Linked DNA regions of Pseudoduganella dura. The protein of the gene in region 1 interacts with the protein of each later gene in a pairwise test. Links are inferred from orthologs where the notes say so. Each region holds a gene or a part of one and is shown in the gene's direction. Other genes may lie near its edges. The genes, in order: GJV26_RS20835, GJV26_RS14590 and dnaA.

Region 1 (3,605 bases):
TCGAAGCCAAGCGCGCCGAACTGGAAAAAGCCGCCGCTGAAAAGCTGGCAGCCGCACAGGGCCAGGGCGAAAAGCTGAACGGCATGACCGTCAACGTGTCGCAAAAAGCTGGTGTCGATGGCCGCCTGTTCGGCTCCGTCACCAACTACGACATCGCCGAAGCCCTGACCAAAGCCGGCTTCGCCGTGGAAAAAGCTGCCGTGCGCCTGCCGAACGGTCCGCTGAAGACCACCGGCGAGCACGCGGTATCGGTGGCACTGCACACCGACGTCGTGGTCGATGTGACCGTCGCCGTCGTTGGCGAAGCTGCCTAAGCCTGCCGGGAACCTGTTCCTCGACAGACTGTCGCACCAATGAAGAAGCCGGGTTCGCCCGGCTTTTTTTATGGCGCGGCCGAACCGCATATCGCGGGATCGCAGTCCACCGTTACCAGGCCGACATGCGTTGCAGGGCGCCGCGCCGGTGGTGGCAATCCGGCGCGCCGGGGTTGCAACAGTGCCGCGACAGCGCGGCGACAAGCCCGCGGTTTGGCTGTTATAACTGACAGTCGCGGGGCGGTTGCAAGCCTGCGAATCCCCCGCAAGCGGCGTGGCGCTCCTGCCACCAAACTTGCCAACCATTATGAACTCTGACCTGCGTATGCAGGTATAATGCGCGCCATGAATGCCCCATCCGACCCGCAAGTCGATTCCCTCCGCATCCCGCCGCACTCGATCGAAGCCGAGCAATCGGTCATCGGCGGCCTGCTGCGCGATAACGCCGCGTGGGACCGTATCGCCGACTTCATGCACGCGGAGGATTTCTACCGCTACGACCACCGCATCATCTTCGAACAGATGGTCCGGCTGATCAACGCCGGCAAGCCGGCGGACGTCATCACCGTGTTCGAAGCGCTGACGATGCTCGGCAAGGCCGATGAAGTCGGCGGCCTGCAATACCTGAACGCGATGGCGCAGAACACGCCGTCGGCCGCCAACATCCGCCGTTACGCCGAGATCGTGCGCGACCGCGGCGTGCTGCGCAAGCTGATCACCGTGGCCGATGAAATCTCCGGTACCGCGTTCAGCCCGCAGGGCAAGGAAGTCAAGCAGATGCTCGACGAAGCCGAGTCCAAGATCTTTGCGATCGCCGAGCAGGGTGCGCGCGGCTCGCAGGGCTGGACCGCGGTGCAGCCGCTGCTGACGCAGGTCGTCGAGCGCATCGATGAACTGTACAGCCGCGACAGCGGCAGCGAGATCACCGGCGTGCCGACCGGTTTCGCCGACCTCGACAAGATGACGTCCGGCCTGCAGGCGGGCGACCTGGTCATCGTGGCCGGCCGCCCGTCGATGGGCAAGACGGCATTTTCCGTCAATATCGGCGAAAACGTCGCGATCGAAGCCGGTCTTCCCGTCGCCGTGTTCTCGATGGAGATGGGCGGCGCGCAGCTGGCGATGCGTATGCTGGGCTCCGTTGGCCAGCTCGACCAGCACCGCCTGCGTACCGGCAAGCTGAACGACGAAGACTGGCCACGGCTGACGCACGCCATCCAGAAAATGAACGAAGCGCAGCTGTACATCGACGAAACGCCGGCGCTGAACCCGATCGAGATGCGCGCCCGCGCGCGCCGCCTGGCGCGCCAGTGCGGCAAGCTCGGCCTGATCATCGTCGACTACCTGCAGCTGATGACGGGTTCGCAGCCCGGCGACAACCGCGCCGCCGAGATTTCCGAGATTTCCCGTTCGCTGAAGGGCCTGGCGAAGGAACTGCACTGCCCCGTGATCGCGCTGTCGCAGCTGAACCGCTCGCTGGAACAGCGGCCCAACAAGCGCCCCGTGATGTCCGACCTGCGCGAATCCGGCGCTATCGAGCAGGATGCGGACGTGATCATCTTCCTGTACCGCGACGAGGTCTACAACCCCGATTCGCCGGACAAGGGCACCGCCGAGATCATCATCGGCAAGCAGCGTAACGGTCCCATCGGCGCCATCCGCCTCACCTGGATGGGCATGTACACCAAATTCGGTAACTACACCGGTAATCTGTCGATCTACCAGGGCGACTGATGCAATGAGGGGCCGTCTTGAGCAACGGCCCCGGCAGCACCCACGAATCAACCAACGGAGAATAAAATGTTTGGACGCCTGATGCCCACCGAGGGCAAATTCTTTGACCTGTTCAACCAGCATGCTGAACTGTGCGTCAAGGGCGCGAAAGAAATGCTGGGTCTGATGACCAATTTCGACGACCTGGAAAACCGCGTGCATGCGATCGAAAGCATCGAAAAACAGGCCGACAAGATCACCTACACCACGGTGGATCTGCTGCACAAGACGTTCATCACGCCGATCGACCGCGATGACATCCACAAGCTGATCACCAAGATGGACGACATCCTGGACATGATGGAAGACGCGGCCCAGACCGTGTCGCTGTACGACCTGCACGCCGTGACGCCGGAAGCCAAGCGCCTGGCCGAACTGGTGCTGGCCTGCTGCGAGAAGGTCAAGGAAGCCGTGGCGCTGCTGTCGAACATGGACAATGCCCGCGACATCGTCGGCATCTGCGAAGAGATCGATCGCCTGGAATCGGACGCCGACCACGTGATGCGCGCCGCGATGTCCAAGCTGTTCCGCGACGAGCCGGACGTGCGCAACCTGATCAAGATGAAGGCCATCTACGAGATCCTGGAAACCGTCACCGACCGCTGCGAAGACGTGGCCAACATCATCGAAGGCATCATCGTCGAGAACGCGTAAGCGTCGCACGATCAAAACAAAAACATGCAGACTTTAGAAATCAGCATTTACGCGCTGGGGCTGCTGATCGCCCTGGCCCTGATCTTCGACTTCATGAACGGCTTCCACGACGCGGCGAATGCCATCGCGACCGTGGTGTCGACAGGCGTCCTGAAACCGCAGACCGCCGTGGCGATGGCGGCGTTCTTCAACTTCATCGCGATCTTCGTCGTCGGCCTGCACGTGGCGACCACGATCGGCAAGGGTACCATCGACCCGCATGTGGTCGACCATTACGTGATCTTCGGCGCCCTGGTCGGCGCCATCGTGTGGAACCTGATCACGTGGTACTACGGCATTCCGTCGTCGTCGTCGCATGCGCTGATCGGCGGCCTGGTCGGCGCGGCGGTCGCCAAGTCGGGTACCGGCGCGCTGATCGCCGGCGGCCTGATCAAGACTGTGGTGTTCATCGTCGTGGCGCCGCTGCTGGGCTTCTTGCTCGGCACGCTGATCATGCTGATCGTGTCGTGGGTGTTCGTCAAATCCACACCGCGCCGCATCGACACGTGGTTCCGCCGCCTGCAGCTGGCTTCCGCCGCCTACAGCCTGGGCCACGGCGGCAACGATGCGCAGAAAACCATGGGCATCATCTGGATGCTGCTGATCGCCTCCGGCCACGTGGCCGCCGATGCGACCGCGCCGCCCACCTGGGTCATCGTTTCCTGCTACGGCATGATCAGCTTCGGCACGCTGTTCGGCGGCTGGCGCATCGTCCGGACGATGGGGCAGAAGATCACCAAGCTGAAACCGGTCGGCGGCTTCTGCGCCGAAACCGGCGGCGCGATCACGCTGATCATGGCATCGATCTGGGGCGTGCCCGTATCGACC
Region 2 (11,099 bases), 1.4 Mb from region 1 along the record:
CGACGTGGCGGACCGGCCGGAGGTGGGCCAGCTTGCCCTCGTGCCGTTCGGCAGGCGTGAAGTCGTCGGCATCATCGTGGCCATTGCCGACGAGACGGATGTGCCCGAGGAAAAGCTCAAGGAGGCGCTGGCGGTGCGCTCGCAGCTGGCGCCGGTGGCGCTGCAATGGCTGGCACTGGCGGGCTTCGCGGCCGAGTACTACCAGCGGCCGCTGGGCGAGGTGGCGCTGCCGGGCCTGCCGAAGAACCTGCGCCTGTCCACCACCGTGGCGCTGGACCGCGCGATCAGGAAACTGGCGAAGATTGCCGACGGGCACGATCCCGCGCCGGTCGGCATGCCGGTGCTCAATCCGGAACAGCAGCACGCGGCCGATGCGATCGGCGGCGCGCAGGGTTTCGCGCCGATGCTGCTGTACGGCGTGACGGGCAGCGGCAAGACCGAGGTGTACCTGCAGGCCTGCGCCCAGGTACTGGCGCGCGAACCGGACGGGCAGATCCTCGTGCTGGTGCCCGAGATCAACCTGACGCCGCAGCTGGAATCGAATATCCGCGCGCGCTTCCCCGGCGTGATGATGGCCACCCTGCACAGCAGCCTTGCCGAGGGCGAGCGCATGCTGCACTGGCTGGCCGCGCACCAGGGCCAGGCCCGCATCGTGCTCGGCACGCGCCTGGCCATCCTCGCCTCGCTGCCGCACCTGAAGCTGATCGTGATCGACGAGGAACACGATCCCTCCTACAAGCAGCAGGAAGGGTTGCGCTACTCGGCACGCGACCTGGCCGTATGGCGCGCCTGGCAGCTGAAGATTCCCGTGGTGCTGGGATCGGCCACGCCATCGCTGGAAAGCTGGCACCATGCGCAATCGAAGCGCTACCGCAAGCTCGAGCTGCGCGAGCGTGCCGTCAAGCAGGCCACGCTGCCGGCCGTGAAGCTCATCAACATGGAGCACGACAAGCCGAAGGATGGCCTGACCGCGCCGCTGGTGGCGGCATTGAGGCTGCGGCTCGAGCGCGGCGAACAGTCGCTGCTGTTCCTGAACCGGCGCGGCTACTCGCCGGTGATCTGCTGCGATTCCTGCGGCTGGGTCAGCGACTGCCAGCGCTGCACGGCATTCATGGTGCTGCACAAGGGCGAGTTCAAGCTGCGTTGCCACCATTGCAGCCTGGAGATGCGCATACCGCGCCATTGCCCCACCTGCGGCAACGTCGACCTGCAGCCGCTGGGCCGCGGCACGCAGCGCATCGAGGAAGGCCTGCAGGCAATGTTCCCGGCGGCGCGCATCCTGCGCATCGATGCCGATTCGACGCGCCGCAAGGGCAGTGCGCAGGAAGCCTTCGATACGGTGCACCGCGGCGAGGTCGATATCCTGATCGGCACGCAGATGGTCGCCAAGGGCCACGATTTCAAGAAACTCACGCTGGTCGGCATCCTGAACCCGGATACGGCGCTGTTCTCGCAGGACTACCGGGCCAGCGAGCGCCTGTTCGCGCAGCTGATGCAGGTGGCGGGGCGCGCCGGCCGCACCGCGCAGACCGAGGGCGGCAGCCCCAGCGAAGTGCTGGTGCAGACGCGCTACCCGGAACATCCGCTGTATGGCGCGGTGGTCAGGCACGACTACGACCGCTTCGCCGGCGCGCTGCTGGCCGAACGCGCGCAGGCCGGCCTGCCGCCCTACCTGTACCAGGCAATGCTGCGGGCCGAGGCGCCGGAACTGGCGAAAGCGATCGATTTCCTGCAGGCCGCGCGCGACTGCGTGCAGGCCGAGGACATCGCGGAAGGCATCACGATCAACGACCCGATCCCGATGAGCATGACGCGCGTGCACAACGTCGACCGTGCGCAATTGCTGGTGGAAGCGGCATCGCGGCCCGCGCTGCAGGCATTCCTGAAGGAGTGGATGGCGCGGCTGCGGGACATGAAAGCGCGCGTGAAATGGTCGCTGGAAGTGGACCCGGTCGATATCTGATCATTCGCCCGCCCTGCCGCGTCCTGCGGCGCCCTGGTGTACGATGCCGACAGAATTCCTGGAGGAACCAATGAAGCATATTCGTTGCGACGTAGCGATCATCGGGGCCGGTACCGCCGGCCTGTCGGCCTACCGCGCGGCGCGCGCGGCCGGCAAGCACGCGGTACTGATCGAAGGCGGGCCCTACGGCACCACATGCGCCCGCGTGGGCTGCATGCCCAGCAAGCTGCTCATTTCCGCGGCCGAGGCCGCGCACGCGCTGCACACCGCGCCGGCCTTCGGCGTGCACCCCGGCGCCGCGCGGATCGACGGGCCGGCGGTGATGGACCGGGTGCGCCGCGAGCGCGACCGGTTTGCCGGCTTCGTCGTCGAGAATGTGGAGGGGTTGCCGGCCGCCGACAAGCTCCGCGGTTATGCCCGCTTCGCGGCGCCCGGTCGCCTGGTGGTGGACGAGCACACCGAGGTGCAGGCCGAGCGCATCGTCATCGCCACCGGTTCCGTGCCGGTCGTGCCCGAGGAATGGGCGCGGGCGGGGCCGCGCGTGATCCACAGCGACGCCGTGTTCGAATGGACCGACCTGCCGAAGTCGGTGGCCGTCATCGGTACCGGCGTGATCGGCCTGGAGCTGGGGCAGGCGCTGCACCGGCTCGGCGTGCGCGTGGCGCTGTATGCGCGCGGCAACAGCATCGCGCAGCTGAGCGATCCGGCCGTGCTGGCCGATGCGGCCGCCGTGCTGCAGGAAGAACTCGACGTGCGCTTCCAGACCCAGGTGGTATCCGTGCAGCCGGATGGCGAACAACTGGCGTTGACCACGCGCAATGCCGCCGGCGACGAGCGCCAGGAACATTACGAGCACGTGCTGGTGGCGATCGGCCGCGCGCCGAACGTGCAGGCGCTGCGGCTGGACCTGGCCGGTATCGAGCGCGATCGCCGCGGCATACCGCTGTACGACCGCACCACGATGCAATGCGGTACCAGTCCGATCTTCATCGCCGGCGACGCCAACGACGAATTGCCATTGCTGCCGGAAGCGGCCGACCAGGGCAGGATCGCCGGCCACAATGCCGCATGGTATCCGGACGTGCAGCCCGGCCTGCGCCGCACGCCGCTGGCGATCGCCTTTACCGAGCCGCAGATCGCCACCGCCGGCGCCGGCTGGCGCACGCTGTGCCAGAGCCATCACGGGGGCTTCGCGGTGGGTACCGTATCGTTCGCGAACCAGGGCCGCAGCCGGGTCATGCTGCAGAACAAGGGCACATTGCGCGTGTACGGCGAATACGGCAGCGGCCGTTTCCTGGGCGCCGAAATGGCCGGGCCGCGCGCCGAGCATATCGGCCACCTGCTGGCCTGGGCCGTGCAGGCGGGACTCACTGTCGCCGCGATGCTCGACATGCCGTTCTATCATCCGGTGGTGGAGGAGGGCGTGCGCACCGCGTTGCGCGACCTGGCCGAGGCATTGAAGCATCCACCACCGGAGCCGCGCCAGCCGTGTCCCGACTGCACGCCGGGAACGTAAGCGGAGATGTACTAAACGACAACCTGGCTTGATTTCCCCCAAAAACACTGCGGACGCATTTCCTTCTTGCTATAGACTGTTGATATAAAGCAAAAGCACGAAGGTGGATCTCTATAGATTCATACCTGCAGGCAATAAATTGGGGGCATCATGACGAAACGGCGATTGACCAGGAGCGACGTCCGCGTTGGCGAAACGCTCGCGTGGGACGTGTTTGGCGAAAACGGCGCGCTGCTCGTGCGCAGGGGATTCCTGCCGTCTTCCGACGTGCAGGTCGACAGCCTCGCGGAGCGCGGCTTCATCGACGACCAGATGCCGGCGGCGGGAATGTCCGCCGCCGAGCCGCCGTCGGTACTGCGCCTGCTGAACCACGCGGTGGCCGAGCTGGGTCCGCTGCTGCACCGTATCGCAGCCGGGGGCGGCAGCGTGCAGGCCGAGCTGGAACAGGTGGCGCTGCTGGTCGCGCAAGCCGTGGCGATCGACCCGGAAATCGCCGCCGCCTGCATCCTCCACAACCAGCGTGTTGCCGCCTACGCGGTGCGGCACTGCATCGACACCGCCGTGGTGGCGCAGATCCTCGCCCGCGCGGTCAAGCGGCCGGAAGCGGAAACGTTGTCGATGACGCTGGCGGCGCTGACGATGAACGTCGCCATGCTGCGCCTGCAGGATGCGCATCCCGGTTTGTCCGGCGAGGAAATGGCGCTGGTCCGCGCCCACCCGGAACGCGGCGCGGCGCTGCTGCGCCAGGCCGGCGTCACCGATCCGGTATGGCTCGACTGCGTGCTGTCCCACCATGAAAACGAAGACGGCAGCGGCTACCCGCGCGCGCTGGTGGGCGATGCGATCGCATTGCCGGCCAAGCTGATCGCGCTGGCCGACCGCTACTGCGCCCGCGTGTCGGACCGCCCCTTCCGCAAGCCGATGCTGCCGAACGCGGCGCTGCGCGACATCCTGCTCGATGCGCGGCATGCGCTGGATGCGCAACTGGGCGCCGTGCTGATCCGCGAACTGGGGGTGTACCCGGTCGGCACCTTCGTGCGGCTGCTCAATGGCGAAGTGGGCGTGGTATCGCGCAAGGGGCTGAACTCGACGACGCCCTACGTGCAATCGTTCATCGGCCCGCGCGGTGCGCCACTCGATGTATTCCTGCTGCGCGACACGCGCAGCGACCTGTCGGCGATCCGCGATGTGCTGGGCGCCGGCCAGGTCGAGACCCGGATCCGGATGGAACAGGTATGGGGCAGGGCGGCGCTGCCGTGAATCCGGTCGCGTTGTTCACCTGTCCGGCAAGATCAGCAGCGCGTTGAAGACTGCCCGGCGCTGTCGAAGACCAGCCAGGCCCGTGCCTGGCGTTTTCGGCCGATATGGCAGCCGGTCCTCCATGCCGCTTCAGTTCAGCGTCGCATCCAGGCGGCCCTGCTCGGCCAGCTCGCGCAGCACGCGGATCGTGTCGATATCCGATTCCTTGTAGGCCGAGCGGCGAAAATCGTCGTACATCGCGTTTTCCGCGTCTTCGCGGGCGTTGTGGGCATCCTCGTACTCGAAGCGCACGAACAGGTGGTCGGTGCCATGCGTTTCGATCGTCATCGTCAGGCTCGACTTGCTGATCTCGCCCTGCGCGGCCACTTCATAGCGGATGACGTGGGGGTATTCCAGCACCACGGTATCCTCGATCACCAGTTCGCCGTAGCGCTGCGTGCGCCGGAAACCCTTGTCGGTGCGCGCGCCGATGCGCACTTCGTCCAGGTGCGGCACGAACAGCTTGGGCGATTCGGCACGCAGCACGAGGCCGCGCCACAGCTGCTCGTGGGTGAGGGTATCGATCAGCGGGTTCAGCGGATCGTTGATTTCAATCAGATGTTCGAATTTCATGGTTGGCAAAAAGTGTCGTGAGCCGAATGCCACTATATTCCTCCCGCACCGGAAATATCAATGGCCGAGGCGGTACAATGGCAGACTGCGTGGCGGGCTCTGCCTGCCGCACCCCCCGCTTTCTCCTGCTTTTCTATTCTCCAACATGTCCAACGCCCCCCGATTCGGCCTGAATGGGCCGCAAAGCGAAGCTGTGCTGTATCTCGACGGTCCAGCCCTCGTGCTGGCCGGTGCCGGCTCGGGCAAGACGCGCGTCATCACGCAGAAAATCACCTACATGATCGAGGAGCGGGGCTACGATCCCCGCACCATCGCCGCGCTCACGTTCACCAACAAGGCCGCGCTGGAGATGCAGGAGCGGGTGGCCAAGCTGCTGAAACAGCCGCGCCAGGCCAAGCAGATCACCATCTCCACGTTCCACTCGCTGGGCGTGAAGATCCTGCGGCAGGAGGCGAACCACCTGGGGCTGAAGGACCGCTTTTCCATCATGGACAGCGACGATTGCTACTCGCTGGTGCAGGACCTGGCGCTCACCACCGACAAGAACCTGATCCGCCGCATCCAGAACGACATTTCGCTGTGGAAGAACGGCCTGGTGATACCGGAACTCGCGCTGCGCAACGCCAAGGACGAGGACGAGGCGCAGTCGGCGCGCATCTACGCCAGCTACGTGGGCACGCTGTCGGCCTACCAGGCGGTCGATTTCGACGACCTGATCCGGTTGCCGGTGGAACTGTTCCGCGACAACGGACCCGTGCGCGACAAGTGGCAGCGCCGCCTGCGCTACCTGCTGGTCGACGAGTACCAGGACACCAATACCTGCCAGTACGAGCTGCTCAAGCTGCTGGTCACCGGCATCGGCAAGAAGCCCATGTTCACCGCCGTGGGCGACGACGACCAGGCCATCTACGCGTGGCGCGGCGCCACCATCGAAAACCTGTCCAACCTGCAGGTCGATTTCCCGGACCTGCGGCTGATCAAGCTGGAGCAGAACTACCGCTCCACCACCCGCATCCTGCAGGCGGCCAATGCCGTCATCTCGAACAACCCGAAGCTGTTCGAAAAGTCGCTGTGGTCCGAGCACGGGCTGGGCGAGCCGATCAAGGTGCACGCGATGCCCACCGAGGAGGGGGAGGCGGACCAGGTGGCGATCATGATCTCGGCAGACCACTTCGAGCGCAAGAACAAGTGGTCGGATTACGCGATCCTGTACCGTGGCAACCACCAGGCCCGCATCATCGAGCAGTCATTGCGCAACCAGCGCATCCCGTACACGATCTCGGGCGGCCAGAGCTTCTTCGACAAGGCCGAGATCAAGGACATCATCGCCTACCTGCGCCTGCTGGCCAACCAGGACGACGATCCCGCCTTCATCCGCGCCGTGACCACGCCGCGCCGCGGCATCGGCCAGTCCACGCTGGAAGTGCTGGGCGCCTTCTCGGGCCAGTGGCAATGCTCGCTGTTCGAGGCCGTGTACAAGGGCGGCATCGAAGCCAAGCTGACCGACCGCCAGCTGCAGCCCCTGCGCGACTTCTGCAATTTCATCAACGACCTGGAAGCGCGCGCCAGCCGGCCCGGCCAGGCCGGCAGCGGCGACAACGCCGCGCAGGTGCTGGACGACATGATGGAAGCGATCCATTACGAGCACTACCTGTACGACACGCTCGAGGAGCGCGCCGCGCAGGGCAAGTGGCAGAACGTGCTGGACTTCGTCAGCTGGCTCAAGGAACGCGGCCGCGGCGGCAAGGACGGCGATGGCGAGGAAAAGAACGTACTGGAACTGACGCAGATGGTGGCGCTGATGTCGATGCTGGAAGGGAAGGATGAAAATCCCGATGCGATCCGCATGTCCACCCTGCACGCATCGAAGGGCCTGGAATACCCGCACGTGTTCCTGGTCGGCGTGGAAGAGGGCATCCTGCCGCACAAGGGCGATCCGGATGCGCCGGTGGAAACGCTGGCCCAGCGCATCGAGGAGGAACGCCGGCTGATGTACGTGGGCATCACGCGGGCGCAGCGCACGCTGCAGCTCACATGGTGCAAGAAGCGCAAGCGCGCCGGCGAGCAGGTACACTGCGACGTTTCGCGCTTCATCGCCGAGATGCAGCTGGACGTGGGCGACGCCGTGCCGAAGGAAACCGAAGTGATCTCGCCGCGCGAACGCCTGGCCCGCATGAAGGAACTGCTGGCCACCTCGAAACCAAAGGAAATTACGTGAACCCGGAAGAGCAGAACGAAGCGCGCTTCGTCGACATCGAAATCAAGCTGGCCCACCAGGAAGACCTGGTGGAATCGCTGAACGCGCGCATCTACGAGCAGCAGAAACAGATCGACGGGCTGGAAGGCATGGTGGCCCGGCTGATCGAGCACATGCGCACGCGCGACACCACGCAGGCGCCGCTCAACGAACGGCCGCCGCACTACTGATCCGGACGTCATGACCGCGCACCAGTGCCGTTCGTCATGGTCGCGAACCATGACGAACGGCACATGCGGTATCGAACCCTGTTTCCTACACTGGCGCAGCGATGCGGCCGGGCAGTCCGGCGGCACGCCAGTGAAAGGACAACATGAAACGTTCGATACTCGTTGCGCTGGTCTCCATGCTTTGCGCTAATTCCGTCTTTGCCCAATCCTACGCCGGCATCTCGCTCGGCAAGCGCGGCACGCAGCAGTGGCGCGAAGCTGCGGGCACCGTGCTGGAACCCACCGGCCGCGCCGTGCCGGTTACCGTCTACGGCGGCTACAGGTTCACCGACATGCTGGCGCTGGAGGCAGGCTTCGCACGGCTGTCGGACGCCGATTACGCCACCACCGGCGGTGAAACGTCGGCCCGGTCCGGCGCGCTGTACCTGGCCGGCAAGGCCACCTTCGCGATCAACGACAAGCTGGCGTGGTACCTGAAGGGCGGCGTCGCCCGCAATTTCCTGGTGCTGGAAACGCCCGGCGACCGCGAGGAAAAGGCGCACAACTTCCGGCCCATGGGCACCGCCGGCATCGAATACCGCTTCACGCCGCGGGTCGCCGCCGTGGCCGAGCTGGCCTCCTACGGCAAGATCGAAACGCCGAAGGCGCGCATGCGGCACAACGTGCTGCAGCTGGGTGCACGCTTCGATTTCTGAGCGGGCTCAGATCAGTTCCAGCTCGATGCCGCGCAGCACGGCGCGCACCCGGTCGCGTACCCCCAGCTTGGCGAGAATGCTCGACACGTGATTCTTCACGGTGCCTTCGCCGCACCCCAGGTTGCCGGCGATCTCGGCGTTGCCGAGGCCGCCGGCCATCAATGCCAGCACTTCCGTTTCCCGCGCGGTCAGGGATGCCGGGGCCGCCGCCGCGGGCCCGGCGCTGCGGCGGAACGATGCGCGCGTGCGCTCGGTCAGCGCCGGGCGGAACAGCGTCTCGCCCGCCTTCACGGCACGGATGCCGTCGGCCAGCCGCTCCAGCGATATATCCTTCAGCAGGAAGCCGCGTGCGCCCGCGCGCATCGCGTCGAACAGCGCATCGTCGTCATCGAACGTGGTCAGCATGATGGTCGGCGGCAGCGCCGCGGTCTCGCGCAGCAGCTCCACACCGCCGCGGCCGGGCATGCGCACGTCGAGCAGCAACACGTCCACCGCCGTCCGGGCCAGCATGCGGCCGGCCTCGATGCCATCGGCCGCCTCGGCCACCACGCGGATATCGTCCGTCAGGTCCAGCAGGCCGCGGATACCGCTGCGCACCAGCGTCTGGTCGTCGACCAGCGCCACGCGGATCATGCCGCGCTCCCCGGCAGGCGCATTTCCAGGGCCAGCCCGCCCGGGGCGCCGGCGGCGACATGCAGGTCGCCGCCCATGTCCGTCAACCGCTCGCGCATGCCGCGCAGGCCGTTGCCTTCGACGATTTCCGGCACGCCGCGGCCATTGTCCACCACGCGTGCAACTGTCATGCCGGCGCTGGTTTCAAGGTGGATCGTCAGCCGCGTTGCCTGCGCATGGCGCAGCGTGTTCGTCACCGCTTCCTGGATGCAGCAGAACAGCGTGTGCGCCACGTGCGGCGGATGGCGCGCCGCCTGGTCATCGATATTGAGCTCGGTGCGCAGCGCCGGCAAGCCGGCGCACAGCACGCGCAGGGCTTCGGCCAGGTCGATGGCGCGGTCCTGGCGCGCGTGGGTGACCACGCCGCGCACCTGCGCCAGCAGGTCCTTCCCCAGTCCGTGCGCGGTACCGAGTGCCGCCGGGGCGGCACCGCCGGCCTGGCGCAGCGCGAGATCGAGGTGCAGGTTCAGCGCCGTCAGGTGGTGTCCCAGCGTATCGTGCAGGTCGCGCGCGATGCGCATCCGCTCCGCACCCCGCACCGTTTCGCCGAGCAGGGTCTGGGTGGCCAGTACCTGCGCGTGGGCGGCGGCCAGGGCCACGCGCGACAGGCGTTCGCGCAGTACCAGGCGGGCCAGGTAGAAGGCGGCACCGATCAGCGTGCGTTCCAGGGACAGGTAGGCCAGCATCGACCAGCGCAGGTCATGCTGCATTCCGCTGGACGCCGTGGCGATCAGCGCGCCATCCGTCACGACACCCAGCAGGTATTGTGCGACCAGCCATTTCAGCCCGGTGCGGATCGGCAGCAGCATCGCCAGCTGCGCCGCGACGAGCAGGTGGAACACCAGCGAATCCATGGCCAGCGCGCAGGCCAGCTGGCCGGCCAGCAGCAGATGGCGCCGGCGTGGCGCGGCGGTGGTGCAGGCGCCATATGCCAGCGCGGCGCACAGGCCGACCACCGCTATCTTTGCAGCCGCGTACAGGACGAAGGCAAGTGGGGCCACCGCACCCTTTTCGGCAAGCAGCCCGGCGATCCGGTAGGCGAACAAGCCGATCGGATTATGCAGTTCCACGCGGCCCACGCCCTCCGTCATCACGGCGGCCACGTCGAGCGCCCCGAACATCAGCGGCCCGGCCATGGCGATCGCCCAGGGGGGCAGTTGAGGCAGCTTCAGGCCGGCGGGGAATTGGCGCATTGTCGAATCGGCAATCGAAAAGCGCATTGTAGAGTGCAAACGCGGGGCGGTGGCAATCGCGTCGCAGGTGCTCTCAGGTGCTTCCGGCTTCCATCATGCAGCGCTTCGGGCGGCCGGCACCGCGCCGGCCAGGTGCCGCCCCAGCCGCCGGCCCAGGCACAGCAGTGTCAGCGTGGGCGGCAGGCCCCACGGCGCCGGCAGCACGGCGGCGTCGCACACGTAAAGCCCCGGCGTGGCGGTTGCGAGATCGGCATCCACCACTTCACCGATCGGCGCCGTGCCGCCCGGGTGGGCGGCAAAGTGATGGCTGGCGAACACGTGCCGGGCGCCGGCCAGGCGCAGGACGTCGCGCGCGACCGCCACGCCGCGGCCGAATTTCGCCTTGTCCGCTTCCGTCAGCGTCTTGTCGGCCCAGCGCGGGCCCACGGCGCCCCCGGCCTCGTCGGCGATCTTCACCATGACCGACAGCGTGCGCGCATGGGCGGCCAGCCGGTCGAAGCGGCCCACCTGCGCGGCGAACGCGCCGTACATCGGCCGCGGCAAGGTGAGGTCGGCGAACGATATCCCTTCATCCGGCAGCGCCAGGCCGGCCGCCATCGGCACCTCGGCACCGCCGTCGAGATCGTCGACACTGCCCATCACCGCCACCACCGGATCGCTGAAAAACGGTACCGCCGCCGGCGCCAGCCCGGAGCTGTGCAACAGGCGCGGGCTGCCAATGCCGCCCGCCGCCAGCACCACGACCGGTGCGCGCACCATGT
Region 3 (11,035 bases), 1.3 Mb from region 1 along the record:
ATGAAAATTCATCCGTTTTAACGATGCGCCGAGCGCGCGCGAAGTCGTGGGAACCTTCGCCTGTCGAGCCGTTGGAACTGCTGTCCACGCTCAGCGAACAAGCGATGGCTTATACAGCCAGGCGCTTGCGGCCCTTGGCACGGCGTGCGTTCAGGACCTGACGGCCGCCACGGGTAGCCATACGTGCACGGAAGCCGTGGGTGCGCTTGCGGCGCACGACGGAAGGTTGGTAAGTACGTTTCATGTTGGTCTCGCTAAAGAAGCAAAAAAATGCAAAATCGGGCTGCCGCACCGCTGACGAGTCAGGCCGGGCGCCAGGTTATCCCTTCAGTTATTGGTGCCAATGACATTTCGCGCACTTATGCCCACAACGTCCGGCACAAGCTGGCCAATCTCATCGCCCGCAAGGATCCGCGCTGATCGTAAACTGAAAAAACACGGAGTACGGGCGGGGAACCCTGAATTATCGGCATTCGGACATGCCTTGTCAACAGCAGAACCGGCCTGCGACGGGCCTTTGGCCCCCATTTTTCGATAAAATCTGGTACAACCCTGTGGATAACTTGTGGGGTTCGGGAGTAGAATAGCGTGTTACGTGTGGCGCATATGGGCCGCCCCTGAACAATCTGGCAGCCGGCCCATGCTGCCCTCCCAAAGCTTTTGCAGATAGACGATTCATGGAAAATTTCTGGCAGACCTGTTCCGCCCAACTGGAACTGGAGCTGACTCCGCAACAATTCAGCGCGTGGATCAAGCCACTGGTGCCCCTCGATTATGAGAATGGCAAGCTGCGCATCGCGGCACCCAACCGCTTCAAGCTCGACTGGGTGAAATCCCAGTTCGCCAGCCGCATCACCGCCCTTGCATCGCAATACTGGGAGGCGCCGACCGAGGTGCAGTTCGTGTTGAACCCAACGCTGAACCCGCCACGTCCCAAGCCGACCGAGAGCGCCAGCACGAACACCGACAACGGCGGCATGCCGAACGGCGGTGGCGCGCCCTCCATGTATCCGGCGGACGTGCGCACCGGCGATCCGGTCACGCCACCGGCGGGCAACGAGTATGCGAACCAGCGCGGCCGCGAGCAAAGCAAAATCAACACCGATCTCACGTTCGACAGTTTCGTGACGGGTAAAGCCAACCAGCTGGCGCGCGCCGCCGCGATCCAGGTGGCCAACAACCCGGGCGTTTCGTACAACCCGCTGTTCTTCTACGGCGGCGTGGGCCTGGGTAAAACCCACCTGATCCATGCGATCGGCAACCAGGTGATGGCCGACCAGCCGGGCGCGCGCATCCGCTACATCCACGCCGAGCAGTATGTGCGCGACGTGGTCACCGCCTATCAGCGCAAGGGCTTCGACGACTTCAAGCATTACTACCACTCGCTGGACATGCTGCTGATCGATGATATCCAGTTCTTCGGCGGCAAGAGCCGCACGCAGGAAGAGTTCTTCTATGCGTTCGAGGCGCTGATCGCCGCGAAGAAGCAGATCATCATCACGTCGGACACGTATCCGAAAGAGATCACGGGCATGGACGACCGCCTGATCTCGCGCTTTGACTCCGGCCTCACGGTGGCGATCGAGCCGCCGGAGCTGGAAATGCGCGTGGCGATCCTGCTGAAGAAAGCCAAGTCGGAAGGCGTGACGCTGTCCGACGACGTGGCGTTCTTCGTGGCCAAGCACCTGCGCTCGAACGTGCGCGAGCTGGAAGGCGCACTGCGCAAGATCCTGGCTTACTCGCGCTTCCACGGCAAGGACATTTCGATCGATATCGTCAAGGAAGCGCTGAAAGACCTGCTCTCCGTGCAGAACCGCCAGATCAGCGTGGAAAACATCCAGAAGACGGTGGCGGACTTCTTCAACATCAAGGTCGCGGACATGTATTCCAAGCGCCGCCCTGCCAACATCGCGCGGCCACGCCAGATCGCGATGTACCTGGCCAAGGAGCTGACGCAGAAGAGCCTGCCGGAAATCGGCGAGCTGTTCGGCGGCCGCGATCACACCACGGTGCTGCACGCCGTGCGCAAGATCGCCCAGGACCGCACCAAGAACCCGGAGTGCAACCATGAATTGCACGTGCTGGAGCAGACGCTGAAAGGCTGATGGCTGCATTAACCCCAACAGCGGCTGCCGGGGTCTGACCCCGACGGGTCAGACCCCGGAAGTTTGCTTCTGGGGTTAATGACGTTCCTTCAACACTTTGCCATCCAGCTCAGCAACAATTAGCATTACAACTTATCGAGTTATTAATTTTTTTCGAGGATATCTATGCAACTGGTCAAAACCACCCGAGATACGCTTCTTCGGCCACTGCAGATCGTGAGCGGTATTGTCGAGCGTCGGCACACGATGCCGATTCTGGCCAATATCCTCATCCGCAAGGACGGCGAAGCGGTCTCGTTCCTGTCCACCGATACGGAAGTGCAGATCACCACCAACGCCAGCATCGGCTCCGGTGAGGAAGTGGCCGGCACCACGGTTGCCGCCCGCAAGCTGCTGGACATCCTGCGCGCACTGCCGGAATCGGGCGACGTGTCGCTGACGCTGGTGAACAAGCGCCTGACGGTGCAGAGCGGCAAATCGCGTTTCGCGCTGCAGACGCTGGCCGCCGAGGAATTTCCGACCGTACAGCAGGCGGAAACCTTCAACGCCTCGTTCACGCTGCCGCAAAAAACGCTGAAGCACCTGTTCAACATGGTGCATTTCTCGATGGCCCAGCAAGACATCCGCTATTACCTGAACGGCCTGCTGCTGGTGCTGGACGGCGAGAACGTGATCGCGGTCGCCACCGACGGCCACCGCCTCGCCTTCTGCCAGGTGAAGACGGAACAGGCGTTCGCGCGCCAGGAAGTGATCATTCCGCGCAAGACGATCATCGAGCTGCAGCGCCTGCTGGAAGAAAACGACGACCCCGTACAGCTGGATATCGCCGGCAACCAGGTGAAACTGGGCTTCACGGATATCGAACTGATCTCCAAGCTGGTCGAGGGCAAGTTTCCCGACTATACGCGCGTGATCCCGAAGGGCTACAAGAACGACTTCACGATCGGCCGCGATGAGCTGCTGCGCTCGCTGCAGCGCGCCGCCATCATGACCAGCGACAAGTTCAAGGGCGTGCGCTGCATCATCAGCCCGGGTTCGCTGAAGATCTCGTCCACCAACGCGGACCAGGAAGAAGCGGTCGAGGAACTGGAAATCGACTACGGCGGCGACAGCCTCGACATCGGTTTCAACGTCACGTACCTGCTGGACGTGCTGAACAACCTGAAGTGCGACCAGGTCAACGTGGCGCTGGGCGACAGCAATTCGTCCGCGCTGATCTCGATCCCGGACAATCCCGACTTCAAGTATGTCGTGATGCCGATGCGGATCTGATCATTCGCACAGTTGGAATCAACAGAAATTTATTGAGAAAGTAGTCCATGTCCGAACGCCCAAACCTAGTACCAGTGCAGGTCAACTCCGAAGATTACGGCGCCTCCTCGATCCAGATCCTGGAAGGCCTGGAAGCAGTTCGCAAGCGCCCCGGCATGTATATCGGTGACACCTCGGACGGCACCGGTCTGCACCACCTGGTATTCGAAGTGCTGGACAACTCGATCGACGAATCGCTGGCCGGCTACTGCACCGAGATCCACGTGACGATCCATTCGGACAACTCGATCTCGATCACCGACAACGGCCGCGGCATCCCGGTCGGTTTGAAGATGGACGACAAGCACGAACCGAAGCGCTCCGCCGCCGAGATCGTGCTGACCGAGCTGCACGCGGGCGGCAAGTTCGACCAGAACTCGTACAAGGTGTCCGGCGGCCTGCACGGCGTGGGTGTTTCGTGCGTCAACGCGCTGTCGAAGCTGCTGCGCGTGACCGTGCGCCGCGACGGCAAGGTGCACCAGATGGAATTCGTGCGCGGCGTGCCGCAGAACCGCGAGATCGAGATCCGCGACGGCGTGGCCGTTTCGCCGATCAAGGTGATCGGCGAAACCGATAAGCGCGGCACCGACGTGCACTTCTGGGCCGACGAAGAAATCTTCAGCCACGTGGAATTCCACTACGAGATCCTGGCCAAGCGCATTCGCGAACTCTCGTTCCTGAACAACGGCGTGAACATCAAGCTGTCCGACCAGCGCACCGGCAAGGATGAAACCTTCGCGTTCGAAGGCGGCACCCGCGGCTTCGTCGAGTACATCAACAAGGCCAAGACGGTGCTGCATCCGACCGTGTTCCAGGCCACGGGCGACCGCATGTCGGACCAGAACACGAACATCTCCGTGGATGTGTCGATGCAATGGAACGATGCCTTCAATGAACAGGTACTCTGCTTCACGAACAACATCCCGCAGCGCGACGGCGGTACCCACCTGACAGGCCTGCGCGCGGCGATGACGCGCGTGATCAACAAGTACATCGACGAGCACGACTTCGCCAAGAAGGCGAAAGTGGAAATCTCCGGCGACGACATGCGCGAAGGCCTGACCTGCGTGTTGTCCGTAAAGGTGCCGGAGCCGAAGTTCTCGTCGCAGACGAAAGACAAGCTGGTGTCCTCCGAAGTGCGCGGCCCGGTCGAGGAGATCGTGGCGAAGACGCTGACGGACTTCCTGATGGAGAAACCGCACGACGCCAAGATCATCTGCGGCAAGATCGTCGAAGCGGCGCGCGCCCGCGAAGCGGCCCGCAAGGCCCGCGACCTGACGCGCCGCAAGGGCGTGATGGATGGCCTGGGCCTGTCGTCGAAACTGGCCGACTGCCAGGAACGCGACCCGGCGCTGGCCGAACTGTACATCGTCGAGGGTGATTCCGCAGGCGGCTCCGCCAAGCAGGGCCGCGACCGCAAGTTCCAGGCGATCCTGCCGCTGCGCGGCAAGGTGCTGAACGTGGAAAAGGCGCGCTTCGAGAAGATGCTGTCTTCCGAGCAGATCACCACGCTGATCGCCACGCTGGGCACGTCGATCGGCCCGGACGAGTTCAACGTCGAGAAGCTGCGCTACCACCGCATCATCATCATGACCGACGCGGACGTCGACGGCGCCCACATCCGCACGCTGCTGCTCACGCTGTTCTACCGCCAGATGCCGCAGCTGGTGGAACGCGGCCACATCTACATCGCCCAGCCGCCGCTGTACAAGGTGAAGGCCGGCCGCGACGAGCGCTACCTGAAGGACGACGTGGAAGAAGCCAGCTACATGATGACGGTGGCGCTGAACACCGCCGTGCTGACCCCGCGCGACGGCGCCGACCCGATCACCGGCGAACCGCTGACCGAACTGGCTCGCCAGTACAACCTGGCCAACGCCGTGATGCTGCGCCTGACCCGCGTGATCGACCGCGCCGCGCTGACCGCCATCATGACCGGCGTACAGCTCGACCTGTCGACCACCGACGCGGCGCAGGCATCCGCCCAGGCGCTGGCCGACAACATCAACGATCCGGCGGTGACCGTGTCGGTGCGCTCGGATGAACTGTCCGACAAGCACATGCTGCGCATCGCACGCATGCATCACGGTAACGTGCGCGTGTCGACGATCGACGCCGACTTCGTCAGCGGCGCCGATTATGGCGTTCTGTCGAATGCGGCCGCAACCTTCACCGGTTTGATCGGCGAGGGTGCCATCATCCGGCGCGGTGAAGGCGAGCGCACCAAGGAATCGACCGTGCGGGACTTCCACGAAGCGATGCAGTGGCTGCGCGACGAAGCGGAACGTACCGTTTCGAAGCAGCGCTATAAAGGTCTGGGCGAGATGAATCCGGAACAGCTGTGGGAAACCACGATGGACCCGACCGTGCGCCGCCTGCTGAAGGTGCAGATCGAGGATGCCATCGCAGCCGACCAGATCTTCACGACGCTGATGGGGGACGATGTGGAGCCGCGCAGGAACTTTATCGAGACGAATGCGCTGAGGGCGGGGAATATCGACGTTTGATGTTTTTATGCTAGCCGTTCAAAAGGGGCCTCGCGGCCCCTTTTCTTTTAACTGGCCTTCTTGCGGCGACGCGCCGCGACGCCCACTGCGCCCAGGCCCAACAGCATCATGCCGTACGTGGACGGTTCCGGCACAGCGGCGACGGTATAGCCGAACGTGAAGGTAGCCGAATTCCAGATGGCGTCGGCACCCGGCAGGTCGTCCATGTTTTCCGCGAACTCCAGGCGCAGGATGCCGTCCTGGCCGACGCTGAAGCTATAGTCGCCGTGCTCCGCACCGGTATCGAGGTTGCGGAAATCCACGCTGCCAGTGTAGTGGTCGGTACCTGCGTGATAACCTCCGTTCGGATCGGCCAGGAAGCTGGGCAGGAAGTAAAGCTGGTTCCATTGCAGGCTGTCGCTGAGCTGCACATATGCCTCGTTGATCATGCTGCCCTGGTTGGCGGTCAGCGTGACATCCCAGGTGAATGTGTTCAGGTGCGAGCGCGCACCGAGGTCCACCTCCACGATGGTATTGCCTTCCCAGCTGAGATACGTATTGCTTGCCACGTCGGCCAGCGTGATCGTCTTGGTCAGGTCCGCCGCGTTGGCGGCCCCGCCGATGGCGCATGCCGCGATGGCGGCGAACATCACACTACGTACCGGTTTCAGGTTTTTCACTTATTGCCCTTTCGAAGTTAGGTGCTGCGTTGGGTGTGAAAAAAATAACACCGGCTGGACGGTTTGGCAGTCCCCCGAAAGTCTAGTCGGTAGCGAATTAAAGGAAAAACAACAGTCGAGAAGAACTAATAAGGTTGCTGTGAAGACGAGCCGCGCTGCCTCACTGCTGGCTGGCCGTCACTGCCAAGCTAAGGTAAAGTAGGCTTCGGCTGACTTCCGGTTTCGGCCAGGAGCGGTCATTGAAGCACTTGGCTTGCACCAATAATTGCGCACTGAAAACGAGCAACATTGTGTCTGATGATAAAAAAAATAGAAATCTTCGAAATGGCTATTGGCGATATCGGCGTATGGGTCGACGGTGGAATTCACCCGCTTCCAACTGATGCATGCGCGTTGCAGTTTTCTCGGCTATGGTCCTAGTTTGCTTACGGTAGCAGCCGTCGTCTCGTCACAGTAGTTATTAACGACGACTTTCGCCTGAACGGACGCAGCTACCGCGACACTGCATTTCCCTGTTGCAGTTGCAACCTGCTGAGTGGCATGTCCAAACGAAGCAGCCGTGAGGGCTACTACCGTCGTGACGGCTTAAAGCTGCCGATCACTGAGCATTGCCGCGCTCGATGGAGCGCCAGTTCACCTGAACTTGTGCGTCCTGTGCTGCGGTAGCAGCCGTGCTGCCATTTCCAGTCTGCGCATCCTGATTGCCCGGGGCGACAGACTTAGGGACAGTTTGTTCAGCATTAGCAGCAGCTGACTCGCGGTAATAGCCTCTCGATGATCGGCCCAATCCGGCCGGTCAGCACTTCAAAATTTATACCTGACGGTGTTCGGCGAACGAGTGTGTCGAGTCTCGGCCACAATAATGTGGTCCGCCACACGGATATCAACAAAGTTCAGTGCCTGGACTAACGTACGGGTGAGACGCACATCTGCCTTGCTCGGCTCCGGCAATCCCAATGCGTGATAGTGCACCAAGTCTCCCAGCTTCAAGCGCGTGCTATCTCTTCTCACAGATTTTTGTATCAAATCAGCAAAGTCTAGAAAATAATTCGGTTTTTATTATAAATAAGGCAATTATCACGTATAATTTTATGGGTTTTACAAAAAATTTTTCAGAGACTAGTAACTTGGTAGTTCCATTCTGCTCGTTCTCGACTGTAAAGCCAAAGAGTATTCATACTGACCTGAACGGAGTCCATCGTGATCAAATTTCTTGCATTATCTATTTCTCTTATGGGAGTAGCACAGGCTGCTCCGACAATCGAATATTTTTATTCCGATTCAAACCATGTCGTCCCAGGGCAAAGTATCAATTTGTATTGGAAAGTCGAGGGTGCCACTAGGATTATATTGAACGGACTTGCAGTGACTGGCAATTCGACCAATGTCGTCATACCATCGGCAGCAGCTAGCAGCGCAGTGAGTTACAAGCTCGATGTCAGTGATATTGCCGGGAACATCGTCTCCAAAACCATAACGCCACAACCAGGGAAAATGCTTAATGGAGAAAGGATTACAGAGGCTTACGTTCCCGGCTGCACATTCACCACAGCGGACTTTTTTACGAATCATTTCGTTCCACGCATTGAACCTCGCGATTGCACAGAAGTAAAAGTAACCCAGCCCATATTTGTTTGGCCACAAGTACCAGATATGGCAACGGGGGTTAATATGACTTTCACCCTGAGCCGCGTAAACTCCGACAACACAAGACAAGTTGTTTATACGACGAACACGACCACTCCACGTATTATCCTGCCGTCAAATATTATGACGCCCGGCTCTTATATTTGGAAGGTATCATACATCAACAGAAACAACCAGGCAAAGACAAGCAATGAACGCCGTTTCATTTTTAACGAAATGAAATATGCGAACATGCCTGCAGCAAGTGCCGTAATTGCAGCAGTCATGGCACGTCCGCATCCGCGGGTTTTACCACGCGATGCCAACAAGCAGCCAATATCCGCCGCTATATTGCAGCAGAAAATCGCGGCGGGCCTGGAGAAGCCTGCTTTCGACAAATATTTTTATCAAGCAAAACAGGTTGATATCGGCAATAAAGATTACACTAACTCTGTTGTTTTACCCGAGCCGGCAACAAAAGAGCAAGCATTCAATGTAGCAAAAGCACAGATGAATGCAGTGGAATGGCTAGCATTTGCATCGCACTTGGATACCAGCCTTGACGCCACGGCAATTGCCCGTTACCGCACCAAGGCTATTGACCGCATGGTTGCCACTGCAACATGGAAAACTGGGCTAGACGGTGTTACCAGCGAATATATTGATGACCAAGCAAATCGTGTCATCATGAGCACGCTGGCGTTAGGCCTGGATCTGTTGCAGAACCAAATGTCCGAAGCGCAAATTAACACAGTGATTGTTGCGATTAACGAACGATTACAGATTACCACAACCAAACTCGACGGTAATCTAAATGGCGACAGCTATTACTCCAACCTATCCAGAAAACCTCTCGACTCCCATAATCTCGCGGCAGTACATTACGTTACCCAAACACTGATGTATGCATCCGGAATACAAACAAAAAATTACGAGATCGATGCAAACTACCAGCAACTTGCAAAATCATGGGAGCGCATGGTTACTACAATGGGCGCTTGGGGAGGCAGTGCCGACAGCGCCCTTGGCGACGGCACTTTCTATGGCTGGATGGCCATGGAAATTTATGCCCCCATGCTCGCAACATATCGGATCATAGCAGGTGCGAATCTGCATGAAACGCCGCCGTTCGCTAACATAGTGAATAATTTCATCGCATTCACTCCACGTCACCGGATTTTCGATTCAGTGATGGGGGCGTTTGGCGATGCAACAGAAAAACGTGGAACATATCTATCATATGCACACTCAACTTATCGCCTGTTTGCTCATCTTTCACGTCGCGAGATTGATCAATGGTATGCCACCGAGACTACTGAGACAGTGCCAACTGTAGTTAAGTCAATCTACTCCTTCTTGATGTATGGAATAGATTCGCAGATTTCAGCTCCGGGAAATACGCCAATCCTGCCGGCTTCCTATCTATTCGAAGACGCTGGAACGGTAGCAATGCATTCCATATCTTCCGACCCTCTCCGATCGAGCCTTTACTTCCGGTCAAGCAAGCTCGGATCGTTCAGCCATAATCATGCTGACAATAATGCATTTACATTTGTCTCAAGAGGCGAAGATATCTTCATTTCTGGCGGGATTTATCCCTCCTATGGAGGCGAGGTATATCAGGCAACGCGACGTGCGACAAGGTTTAAAAATGCCATTACATTCGATGATGGCCTCGGCCAGGCTTACAATACTGACAAACCAAATTTGCCCGTTTTTTCAATGCAAGCGAGTGGGAAGTTGATTAATTATTACCATAAAGATGACGATGATAAACCCTGGTCAATCGCTACGGGTGATGCCACCAATGCATATCGTCAGTTTACCGATAAAGCAACACCCCAATGGCAGCCACTTCTTAACAAGGCGATACGCACGGTTGCTTACAATCGAAAAGCCGGCATCGCTGTTATTTATGATTATGCTGAAAGCCCGATTCCACGTCGATGGGAAGCAAATTTCCAGACTTTGAAACCAGTATCTCTCCCCAGCTCCACGAGTGATCGAATGATCAGGGTGCGACGGAAGGACGGCAGCGATGTTTGCGTCGTATATCATGGATATAATGGAAAATGGACAACGGAATCCATGGGAAAATACTATCCCGAACCAACAGACAAAGACGGGATACTGATTCCTGAAACCACTCAATTCCATACAACGTACACCACGGATAACCTTTCTTCCATATACAGCGGAGTTACAGTTATTACAGAGGATTGCAATGATGCTGACGATGTACCGGTCAAATACATCGAGGGATTAAAATATACTCTGCAGTTCAACGGCAAAGCACTACATTTCGACCGCGAAAAAGTACAAATCTCTGAGTAAGTAGCCGTTACACAGTAACCCCACCTCCCGGTGGTGTTACTTGTGTTATCACCGCCCACCATTACGATCCTCCGCAGGAATACTTGCCAAACCATAGTCAGCTCATTATCTTCTTTTAAAGATAATAATGCAACGTAGCAGATTTATTTTTTACTTAATGTCTTGTGGCAAGATATTGTTTAATTTTCAATAAAATAGTCATATATCTACTTACTATTTAGCACATAACCAAATTGGCCCAGTCTCACAATATTCGGAAAATCCGGTACCGGAACCTGATATTGGGTCACCAAGCTTAGTTCTTGAATTAATCTTCTCAGCAAAAAATCTGTTCACCAAACCCCGCACGGCGGCGATGGCCTCTCGATGATTGGCCCATTCCGGCCAGCCATCACTTCAAAATGCAAACCTGACTCCTGGGGTGTACTCCAGGACTGATGGGTAAACGTCTCCTTGGGGCGGAACCGGACTGACCAGTCTTAACCGTCATTGG

What was found.
Region 2: the proteins of GJV26_RS20835 (region 1) and GJV26_RS14590 interact in binary tests that used the Escherichia coli proteins (3 or more experiments, as listed by UniProt). The link is inferred for Pseudoduganella dura from one-to-one orthologs.
Region 3: the proteins of GJV26_RS20835 (region 1) and dnaA interact in binary tests that used the Escherichia coli proteins (3 or more experiments, as listed by UniProt). The link is inferred for Pseudoduganella dura from one-to-one orthologs.

Annotation. Positions count from the first base shown.
Region 1 is NZ_WNWM01000002.1:4,764,892-4,768,496, forward strand. Bases 1-2,852 are described here. They hold GJV26_RS20835 (replicative DNA helicase), read left to right. Parts: upstream 1-659; coding sequence 660-2,045; downstream 2,046-2,852. Other genes in these bases: rplI (50S ribosomal protein L9), read left to right, coding at 1-314; GJV26_RS20840 (DUF47 domain-containing protein), read left to right, coding at 2,112-2,738; GJV26_RS20845 (inorganic phosphate transporter), read left to right, coding at 2,763-2,852. Outside these bases: more of GJV26_RS20845, read left to right, coding at 2,853-3,605. UniProt on the Escherichia coli protein: The main replicative DNA helicase, it participates in initiation and elongation during chromosome replication. Travels ahead of the DNA replisome, separating dsDNA into templates for DNA synthesis.
Region 2 is NZ_WNWM01000002.1:3,321,738-3,332,836, forward strand. What follows is about bases 5,078-8,032. They hold GJV26_RS14590 (UvrD-helicase domain-containing protein), read left to right. Parts: upstream 5,078-5,496; coding sequence 5,497-7,569; downstream 7,570-8,032. Other genes in these bases: GJV26_RS14585 (SRPBCC family protein), read right to left, coding at 5,078-5,351; GJV26_RS14595 (SlyX family protein), read left to right, coding at 7,566-7,778; GJV26_RS14600 (outer membrane beta-barrel protein), read left to right, coding at 7,922-8,032. Also shown: GJV26_RS14570 (primosomal protein N'), read left to right, coding at 1-1,963; GJV26_RS14575 (dihydrolipoyl dehydrogenase), read left to right, coding at 2,034-3,479; GJV26_RS14580 (HD-GYP domain-containing protein), read left to right, coding at 3,630-4,739; more of GJV26_RS14585, read right to left, coding at 4,869-5,077; more of GJV26_RS14600, read left to right, coding at 8,033-8,473; GJV26_RS14605 (response regulator), read right to left, coding at 8,480-9,106; GJV26_RS14610 (sensor histidine kinase), read right to left, coding at 9,103-10,338; GJV26_RS14615 (GMC family oxidoreductase N-terminal domain-containing protein), read right to left, coding at 10,432-11,099. UniProt on the Escherichia coli protein: Rep helicase is a single-stranded (ss)DNA-dependent ATPase involved in DNA replication; it can initiate unwinding at a nick in the DNA. It binds to ssDNA and acts in a progressive fashion along the DNA in the 3' to 5' direction.
Region 3 is NZ_WNWM01000002.1:3,423,535-3,434,569, reverse strand. What follows is about bases 1-2,891. They hold dnaA (chromosomal replication initiator protein DnaA), read left to right. Parts: upstream 1-677; coding sequence 678-2,105; downstream 2,106-2,891. Other genes in these bases: dnaN (DNA polymerase III subunit beta), read left to right, coding at 2,271-2,891; GJV26_RS15015 (hypothetical protein), read left to right, coding at 271-420; rpmH (50S ribosomal protein L34), read right to left, coding at 110-244; rnpA (ribonuclease P protein component), read right to left, coding at 1-88. In the rest of the region: more of dnaN, read left to right, coding at 2,892-3,377; gyrB (DNA topoisomerase (ATP-hydrolyzing) subunit B), read left to right, coding at 3,425-5,923; GJV26_RS29940 (FxDxF family PEP-CTERM protein), read right to left, coding at 5,971-6,582; GJV26_RS14990 (JAB domain-containing protein), read right to left, coding at 7,387-7,554; GJV26_RS30630 (heparinase II/III domain-containing protein), read left to right, coding at 7,783-10,542. UniProt on the Escherichia coli protein: Plays an essential in the initiation and regulation of chromosomal replication. Binds in an ATP-dependent fashion to the origin of replication (oriC) to initiate formation of the DNA replication initiation complex once per cell cycle.